4 regions of the Nocardia sp. NPDC051030 genome follow, and region 4 is predicted to be linked to each of the others. Evidence: riboswitches for the same ligand, from Rfam matches in the RefSeq annotation. Region 4 holds a riboswitch; each other region holds the start of a gene.
The links. Region 4 has a riboswitch for S-adenosylmethionine ahead of AB0N05_RS27970 (amino acid ABC transporter permease). Riboswitches for the same ligand answer to the same signal wherever they lie in the genome.
Positions count from the first base shown of each region.

Region 1 (2,195 bases), on a different contig from region 4:
GAATTGTGCCGATTCTATCGGTGAGGTGGACACCCGCCCGCGCCGAGTAGGTGAACTGTGCGACTGCCCATCTCCGGCGCAAGCCGGTGTCGGCCTCTTTACACCCGCGCCGACCAGGCATGATCTACCCATGAGCGACGTCGAGGAGAAGCCGGAACGGATCGACCAGGGCGAAACCCGGACCATGTTGCCGTTTCTGGTGGCGGCGGGCGTCATCGTGCTGGTGGTCATCGGAATCGTGATCGCCGCGCTGGTGTCACCGGCTGAGAAGAATCTCACAGATTCCAATCGACTGGCCATCGCCGCCCGCAACTTCACCGAGTCCGGCAGCGGCACCGACAGATTCGACAAGGCCACCGCGTGTCCCGGGTTCGACGACAAGCGCTCGCCGCTGAATATCCCGGATCAGACCGGCCAGAAGTTCGACCTCGTCAAGGTCACCGACACCACCATCGACGGCGATAAGGCCACCGCCGCGGTCACCGTCCGCGCCGACGGCCGGGAAAACACCTCGACCTGGCACTTCACCAAGACCGACAACACCTGGCTGGTCTGCAATGCCGGGTAGCCCCGCTCCGGCCTGATCGTGCCCGCGCGCGCGTTCCAGGGTCTGGGAGAAGGGTTTGACACCGGGGCCCCCGCTCGGTCAATCTCAACCCAGGTCATGAGTACCAGTGGCAAGCCCCGGCTCGCTGGTCGGCAACCCTCCTCCGCGGTGGGGTGCTCCGGGTGACGACCTGGCCACGCATCGAACAGCGATGCGGCAAGTGCGGATTCACAGGAGGTACAAGTGAGCTACGCGGGTGACCTGACGCCGAAGCAGGCGTGGGAACTGTTGCGCGACAATCCGGATGCGGTGCTGGTCGATGTGCGCACCGAAGCCGAATGGCGTTTCGTCGGCGTGCCCGACACCAGCGGCATCGGCCGGCCCACCGCCCTCATCGAATGGGTGGACACCACCGGCACCCCCAATGCCCGATTCGCCGACCAGTTGAAGCAGGCGCTGACCGACCGCGATGCCGGTTCGGACGCGCCCGTCATCTTCATCTGCCGCTCCGGCCAGCGATCCATCGGCGCGGCCACCGCCGCGACGGCCGTCGGCTTCGCGCCGTCGTTCAATGTGGTCGAGGGCTTCGAAGGCGCACTGGACGCGCAGGGGCATCGCGGCAGCACCGGCTGGCGAGCGGACGGCCTGCCCTGGCGGCAGTCGTGAGCGCGCACGGCTCTGGCTCGAACGCGCACAGCCCTAGCTCGAATTGGAGGCAGTCATGATCACCGGTGGCGCATTCGACAAGCCGCTTCCCGAGGGTGTCGGCCCGGCGACTCAGGCCGTGCGTGGCGGCCTGCGGCGTTCCGGCTTCGAGGAGACCTCCGAGGCCCTCTACCTGTCTTCCGGCTTCGTCTACGAAAGTGCCGAGGCGGCCGAGGCTTCCTTCACCGGCGATATCGAGCATTTCGTCTACTCCCGCTACGGGAATCCGACGGTCGCCATGTTCGAGGAGCGGCTGCGCCTGATCGATGGCGCGGAGGCTTGCTTCGCCACGGCGAGTGGCATGTCCGCGGTGTTCACCGCGCTGGCCGCTCTGCTCGGCACCGGTGATCGCCTGGTCGCGGCGCGCAGCCTGTTCGGCTCCTGCTTCGTGGTCTGCAATGAGATCCTGCCGCGCTGGGGCGTGGAGACCGTCTTCGTCGACGGCGAGAACCTGGACGAGTGGGAAGCGGCGCTGTCCGTCCCCACTCAGGCCGTGTTCTTCGAGACCCCGTCCAACCCGATGCAGTCCCTGGTGGATGTCCGCCGGGTCACCGAGCTCGCGCATGCCGCGGGCGCGAAGGTGGTGCTGGACAATGTCTTCGCCACCCCGCTGCTGCAGCGCGGCTTCGACCTCGGCGCGGATGTTCTGGTCTACTCGGGCACCAAGCACATCGACGGTCAGGGCCGAGTCCTCGGCGGCGCGATCCTCGGCTCGCAGGAGTACATCGACGGCCCGGTGAAAAACCTTATGCGCCATACGGGTCCGGCCTTGAGCCCCTTCAATGCCTGGACGCTACTCAAGGGTTTGGAGACCATGCCGTTGCGCGTGCGTCAATCCAACGAGTCCGCGCTGAAGGTCGCCGAGTTCCTGGAACAGCACCCGGCGGTGTCGTGGGTGAAGTACCCGTTCCTGAAGTCGCATCCGCAGTATGACCTTGCGCAG
Region 1 covers NZ_JBFBCD010000005.1:93,343-95,537, reverse strand. The annotation lists gene AB0N05_RS18120 (DUF4878 domain-containing protein) at 131-568, shown strand; SAM riboswitch class IV at 661-776, shown strand; gene AB0N05_RS18115 (rhodanese-like domain-containing protein) at 791-1,213, shown strand; gene AB0N05_RS18110 (O-succinylhomoserine sulfhydrylase) at 1,269-2,195, shown strand, end outside.
Region 1: linked by a shared signal. The riboswitch ahead of AB0N05_RS18115 (rhodanese-like domain-containing protein) and the one ahead of AB0N05_RS27970 (amino acid ABC transporter permease) in region 4 are both predicted to bind S-adenosylmethionine.

Region 2 (2,195 bases), 190 kb from region 4:
CTTGAACGCGGCCGGATTGGTGATGCCGTCGAAGACGTAGAAGCGGACGCCGTCGCCCTTCTTGGGCAGGTCCCACAGCTTCTCGGCGGTGCCGCGAATGACCTGGCCGCCGGAGAGATCGCCCAGGTAGCGGGTGTAGTGGTGCACGACGTAACCGGCGGGCCAGTCCTGCGCGACCTCGTCGATGCGGGCGGCGTAGGCGGCGGTGGACGGCAGCGCGGTCAGTTCGTCGCGCCAGTTCTCGCCGCCGAGGTAGGCGAGGTCGGCCTCGAGCGCGGCCAGGCGGTCCAGTTCCGGGCGCACGAACGGCCCGGCGACCGGGTCGGAATCGAGTGCGGCGGAATGCTTTTCGAGGGCGTCGTAGACGAACCAGAGCTGCGCGGTGTAGCGGTAGAAGGCTTTGACGCCGAGTTGCCCGGTGAGCAGGTCGCGCATGAAGGTGGAGTGTTCGGCCTCGTTGTGCTGCTGCTCCGTCGCGGTGCGAATGAGCGTCGAGAACGGCGTGCTGGTCTCCAACATGGGTGCAACCTCGTTTCAACTCCCGGGGGCACCACTATGGCTACCCTAACCTCCTCTAAACCGTACGCTCCAGCAACGATCTCGCGATTCGAACTTTGCGGTCCACCCGATCCAACTTTCGGATGATTTTCGGGGCCAGGTTGACAACCCCCGGACGAATCTGCCAGTCTCGGAAACGGTCATGAGTACCAGCGTCAAGCCCCGGCTCGCTGGTCGGCAACCCTCCTCCGCGGTGGGGTGCTCCGGGTGACGACCAGGCCGCATGCCCAAACCGGGCGCGGCAAGCGCGGACTCTCGATCACCATTTCTGATCGCGTGTCCCAATAGCCGACGGGATTTCGTGATGACTGCTTTCGCCGACCAGACCTGTGCCGCTCTCGCCAAGGTTTCCGGATGTGATCTCCAGGTGCCCCTCGTCCAGGGCGGCACCACCACCTACGCCAACTTCGACTACGCCGCCAGCGCCCCCGCATTGCAGCAGGTCACCGACCGGGTCGCCGAGCTGCTGCCGTTCTACGCCAGCGTGCACCGCGGCGCGGGCTACGCCTCCCGGGTCTCCACCGACTGCTACGAATCCGCGCGCGGTTCGGTCTCCCGCTTCCTGAATGCGGCCGATGACCAGGTCGTCGTCTTCACCCGCAACACCACCGACTCGCTGAACCTGCTCGCCTCCTGCGTGCCCGGCGACACCGTGGTGCTGGACGTGGAGCATCACGCCAACTTCCTGCCGTGGACCCGCAATGGCCGCCGCGTGGTGCCGATCGCCGACACCATCGAGGAGACCATCCAGCGCGTCGTCGCCGAACTGTGCACCAAACCCGCTGCGCTGCTCGCGGTTACCGGCGCCTCGAATGTGACCGGCGAACTGCTCCCGCTGGAGCGCCTGGCCTGGATCGCGCACCAGTGCGGCACCCGCATCCTGGTCGACGCCGCCCAGCTGGCCCCGCACCGCCGCATCGATCTGCAGACCGCCGGCATCGACTACCTGGCCTTCTCCGGCCACAAGGCGTACGCGCCGTTCGGTGCGGGCGTACTGGTCGGCCGTCGGGACTGGCTGGACAAGGCCGAGCCGTACCTGGCCGGTGGCGGCGCGGTCCGCTCGGTCACCGCGGACGGTGTCGAGTGGGCCTCGGCCCCGCAGCGCCACGAGGCCGGATCCCCGAACGTCCTCGGCGTGGCCGCCCTCGCCGCCGCCTGTGACGCCCTCGCCGGATTCGACCAGACGACAGTGCTCGAGCACGAGCAGTACCTCACCCACCGCCTGCGCTACGGCCTGAAAACCGTTCCGGGCGTGAACTTCCTGCGCATCTTCCGGGACAGCACCGACGCCGTCGGCATCGTCGCCTTCACCGTGGACGGCTTCGAGCCCGCCCAGGTAGCCGCCTACCTCTCGGCCGAACACGGCATCGGCGTACGCGACGGCCGCTTCTGTGCGCACCCCTTGCTCGCCCGCCTGGGCGTCGACTCCGCCCTGCGCGCCAGCATCGGCCTGGGCAGCACCGCCGCCGACGTGGACCGCCTCATCGACGCCATCTCGACGCTGGTCGAGAACGGCCCGACCTGGAATTACGCCCGCACCGAAGGCCACTGGAACCCGGTCCCCGAGACCCGCCCGTTCAACAGCGGCGACTCGGGTGCGGCACCCTGCGGCTTCTAAAACACCAAGTAGCGGGCCG
Region 2 covers NZ_JBFBCD010000009.1:194,300-196,494, reverse strand. The annotation lists gene AB0N05_RS28815 (biliverdin-producing heme oxygenase) at 1-519, opposite strand, end outside; SAM riboswitch class IV at 697-812, shown strand; gene AB0N05_RS28810 (aminotransferase class V-fold PLP-dependent enzyme) at 863-2,176, shown strand; gene AB0N05_RS28805 (hypothetical protein) at 2,173-2,195, opposite strand, start outside.
Region 2: linked by a shared signal. The riboswitch ahead of AB0N05_RS28810 (aminotransferase class V-fold PLP-dependent enzyme) and the one ahead of AB0N05_RS27970 (amino acid ABC transporter permease) in region 4 are both predicted to bind S-adenosylmethionine.

Region 3 (2,195 bases), on a different contig from region 4:
CCGCGGCCGGACGGGAGGTGCTCGATTCGATGTTCACGGTCAACTTGCCGCCGCCGTCAGTCCGGAGCGCAGATCGGCCAGAATGTCGTCGATGCCCTCGATACCGACGGCCAAACGCACGAGACCAGGCGTGACACCGGAAGCGAGCTGTTCTTCCGGGGTCAGCTGGGAATGCGTGGTGGAGGCCGGGTGGATGACGAGCGAGCGCACATCCCCGATGTTAGCGACATGGCTGTGCAGCACCAGTGCGTCCACGAACTTCTTGCCCGCATCGACACCGCCGGCCAGTTCGAAGGACACGATCGCGCCGACACCCTTGGGAGCCAGTTGTTTGCCACGCTCGAACCAGGGCGAGCCCGGGAGCCCGGCGTAGAACACCGATTCGACGCCCGGCTGCTCGCTCAGGAACTCCGCGACCGCCTGCGCGTTCGCCACGTGCCGCTCGATCCGCAGGCTCAGCGTCTCGATGCCCTGGCTGATCAGGAAGGCATTGAACGGCGAGACGGCCGCACCCAGATCGCGCAGCAGCTGCACGCGCGCCTTGAGCGCATACGCGGGCGCGCCCAGATCGGCGAACACCACACCGTGGTAGCTGGGATCCGCGGTGGTGAAGCCCGGGAACCGCGACTTGCCGTCGGCGTCGGTGACGGTCCAATCGAACGCGCCGCCATCCACGATCACGCCCGCGACCGCCGAACCGTGCCCGCCCAGATACTTGGTCGCCGAATGCACGACGATGTCCGCACCCTGCTTCAGCGGCTGGATCAGGTATGGGGTGGCGACCGTGTTGTCCACGATCAGCGGCACGCCCGCCGCATGCGCGACACCCGAGATGCCCGGGATATCCAGCACCGAGCTGCTCGGATTGGCGATCGTCTCACCGTAGAAAGCCTTGGTATTCGGCCGGATAGCCGCCTGCCACTGCGCCAGATCGTCCGGATCCTCGACGAAACTGACCTCGATACCCAGCTTGGGCAGCGAGTAGTGGAAGAGGTTGTAGGTGCCGCCGTACAGGTGCGGGCTGGAGACGATGTGATCCCCGGCCTCGGCCAGATTCAGGATGGCGTAGGTTTCCGCGGCCTGCCCGGAGGCCAGCAGCAGTGCGGCCACACCGCCTTCGAGCGCGGCGATGCGCTGCTCCACCACGTCCTGGGTGGGGTTCATGATGCGGGTGTAGATATTGCCCGGCTCGGCGAGTCCGAAGAGCGCGGCGGCGTGATCGGTGTCGCGGAACGCGTACGACGTGGTCTGGTAGATGGGCAGGGCGCGGGCGCCGGTGCCGGCATCGGGGGACTGTCCGGCGTGAATCTGCAAGGTCTCGAAAGACCAGGCGGCCGGATCGATTTCCCCACTCGCCGGGGTTGCGGCGGGCGCGGTCGAGTCACTCATGTCGTGCTCCAAGAAAAGGTCGCCGATAGGCGGAATTTGAGGTTATCTGAAGGCGAATAGGCTTCGACAACAACACATTTCGGTGGCCTCCTACAGTGCGCTTGCGCTCGTCCTTCGAGCGCCCGGTCCTCACCCGGAGCACCCCACCGCAGCTGGAGGGTTGCCGATCAGCGAGCCGGGGCTTATCGCTGATGCTCTTGACCTGTTCGGGATTCTAACGGGGAGTAGCGGCCGCTTCCGAGGTGGGGTCGGCCACAATGGGCGCGGCGCAGACCCGGGCGAATTCGTGATACGCCCTGACCACGGCATCGGCCATGCCGCGCGCCGAGCTCATCACGCAATCGGGCGGACCGGCCTCGGTCTCGCATTCGGTGCCGACTCGCATGATGGTGTGCCAGGTGCCGAGGATGAGTCGCACCGCCAGTCCGTCCGGATCGCTGCCCATGCGTTCGCCCAGCACGGTCGACATCTGCCGCATCTTGTGTTCGGCGGCATCGAGGCTGGCGGCGCGGACCGCCGGGCTGGTGCGAATGATGTTCTGCATCTGCTGGAACCAGGTGAACCGTGGTGCCGCTCCGTCGTCGACGACGTCGTCCACGAAGCTGAGGAAGGAATCGAGCAGTGCCCGCATCTCATTGCCGGTGATGGGCTGGGCGCGCAGGTTTTCCGCGATCACGGCCGACCATTCGGTGATCGGCGCGATGACGATGTCTTCTTTGCTCTCGAAGTACCGGTTCACCGTGCGCGGTGAGACATCGGCGGCATCGGCGATCTGCTCGACGGTGGTGGCGTCGAAACCCTGTGTC
Region 3 covers NZ_JBFBCD010000006.1:424,401-426,595, forward strand. The annotation lists gene AB0N05_RS22670 (homoserine O-acetyltransferase) at 1-43, opposite strand, end outside; gene AB0N05_RS22675 (bifunctional o-acetylhomoserine/o-acetylserine sulfhydrylase) at 40-1,389, opposite strand; SAM riboswitch class IV at 1,482-1,592, opposite strand; gene AB0N05_RS22680 (TetR family transcriptional regulator) at 1,604-2,195, opposite strand, start outside.
Region 3: linked by a shared signal. The riboswitch ahead of AB0N05_RS22675 (bifunctional o-acetylhomoserine/o-acetylserine sulfhydrylase) and the one ahead of AB0N05_RS27970 (amino acid ABC transporter permease) in region 4 are both predicted to bind S-adenosylmethionine.

Region 4 (2,195 bases):
TCCTGGATGGGATGCCCGGCGCGGGTGCCGGGGGAGCGGAAGGTCCGGTTATGGGTGAGCTCACGGTGATCCACGGCGAGACGGCGGCGTTGACGCCCGTCGACGGCACGGATCTGCGGAAGACGTTCGGGCACTTTCCGTCCGGAGTGGTGGCGGTGTGTGCCCGGATCGGCGGCGTGCCGCACGGTTTGGTGGTGAGCACCTTCGTGCCGGTGTCGCTGGATCCGCCGCTGGTGTCCATCTGTGTGCAGTACTCGTCGGAGACTTGGCCGCGCCTGGAGCAGGCCAGCCGCCTCGGTTTGAGCCTGCTCGGCAGCGATCAGCAGGAGGCTGCACGCACTTTGAGTTCGCGTTCCGGCGATCGCTTCCGCAATGTCGGCCTGCACACCGGCAATGGCAATGCGGCCTTCGTGGCCGGTGCGACGACCTGGCTGGAAGCCTCGGTCTACGAGCAGGTTCCGGCGGGTGATCATGCGGTGGTGCTGCTGCGCGTGCACCGGCTGAGCACGCATCCCGGCACGGAACCGCTGGTATTCCACCGCAGCTCTTTCCGCGCTCTCGACAACCCCCCCGAGGCGCGCGAGGTAGCAAGTTGATCTCGCGCGGTATTCCCCGGGGCGGCAATTGAATTCACGCTGATCGTGAGGGGCGACACTCGCCCCGCCGCTTCGTATCGTCTTCTTCACCATCCAGAGCGACCGAGAGACCTGGCTCGCAGACGTCGCAGCAACCCCCTGACCTTAGGTGCGGGTGCTACCGCCAGGACCGATGGAGGACGAATCCATGAGCATCCTCGCAGCGGGCCCCGAGCAGTCGGCGGCGGCCGGCTCCATAACCGAAGTAGACGACGACGGTGCGCTGCCCGTCGCCCGCACCCGCCATCCGTGGCGGTGGGTGACGAGCGGCATCGCGTTGGTGCTGGTCGCGCAGTTCGTGCACGGCCTGGTCACCAATCCCGGCTGGGACTGGTCCACTTTCGCGCAGTACATCACCGCCTCGTCGGTGCTGGCGGCCTTGAAGGTGACCTTGGAGTTGACGCTGTGGGGTACCCTGCTGGGCTTCTTCATCGGCATCTGGCTGGCCATCGGCCGACTGTCCAGTAATCCTGTGCTGCAAGTGATTTCGTGGGTCTACATCTGGGCCTTCCGATCCATTCCGCTGATCGTGCAGCTGCTGTTCTGGTTCAACCTGGCCTACCTGTACAAGACTCTGGCGCTGGGCATTCCGTTCGGACCGGAGCTGGTGCGGTTCGAAACCAATGGCGTGCTCAGTGGATTCACCGCGGCCGTCATCGGTTTGGCGCTGCATCAGGCCGCGTATTCGGCGGAAATCATTCGCGCGGGCATCATCTCGGTGGATCAGGGCCAGTGGGAGGCCGCCAAGGCGCTCGGCCTGCCGTGGCGCAAGCAGTTCTTCACGATCATCGCGCCGCAGGCCATGCGCGGCATTCTGCCGAATGCCGCGAATGAGGTGATCAGCCTGTTCAAGGGCACCTCGATCGTCTCGACCATGGCCATCGCGGAGCTGTTCTACCAGGTACAGGTGATCTTCGGCCGCAATGGCCGGGTGGTGCCGCTGCTCATGGTGGCCACGGCCTGGTACATCCTGCTCACGACCGTGCTGACGATCATTCAGTACTACATCGAACGTCACTTCGCGAAGGGCAGCGTGCGGAACCTGCCGCCGACGCCGTGGCAGCGAGTCCGTGGCAGCTTTGCCGATATCCGATCGAAGGCGGCGGCACGATGAGCGAATTCGCGGTCGAATTGCGCGGTATCCGAAAGTCTTTCGGCACCCACGAGGTGCTGAGCGGGGTCGACCTGGCGGTGCGTCCCGGTGAGGTCACCGTCATTCTCGGCCCCTCCGGTTCCGGCAAGTCCACGCTGCTGCGCACCATCAACCATCTGGAGAAGGTGGACGCCGGAATCGTCCGCGTGGGCGGCGAGCTGGTCGGCTACCGGCGCAAGGGCAATCGCCTGCACGAGCTGCCGGAGCGGGAAATCCTGCGGCAGCGTTCGCGCATCGGATTCGTCTTCCAGAACTTCAATCTCTTCCCGCATCTGACGGTCCGCGAGAATGTGGCGCTCGCTCCGATCGCTGCGCAGGGCCGCCACAAGGCCGAGGCGCATGCGGAGGCCTTCGAGTTGCTCACCCGAGTCGGCTTGGCGGACAAGGCGGATGAGCATCCGCGCCGA
Region 4 covers NZ_JBFBCD010000009.1:3,464-5,658, forward strand. The annotation lists gene AB0N05_RS27965 (flavin reductase family protein) at 51-596, shown strand; SAM riboswitch class I at 683-775, shown strand; gene AB0N05_RS27970 (amino acid ABC transporter permease) at 784-1,749, shown strand; gene AB0N05_RS27975 (amino acid ABC transporter ATP-binding protein) at 1,746-2,195, shown strand, end outside.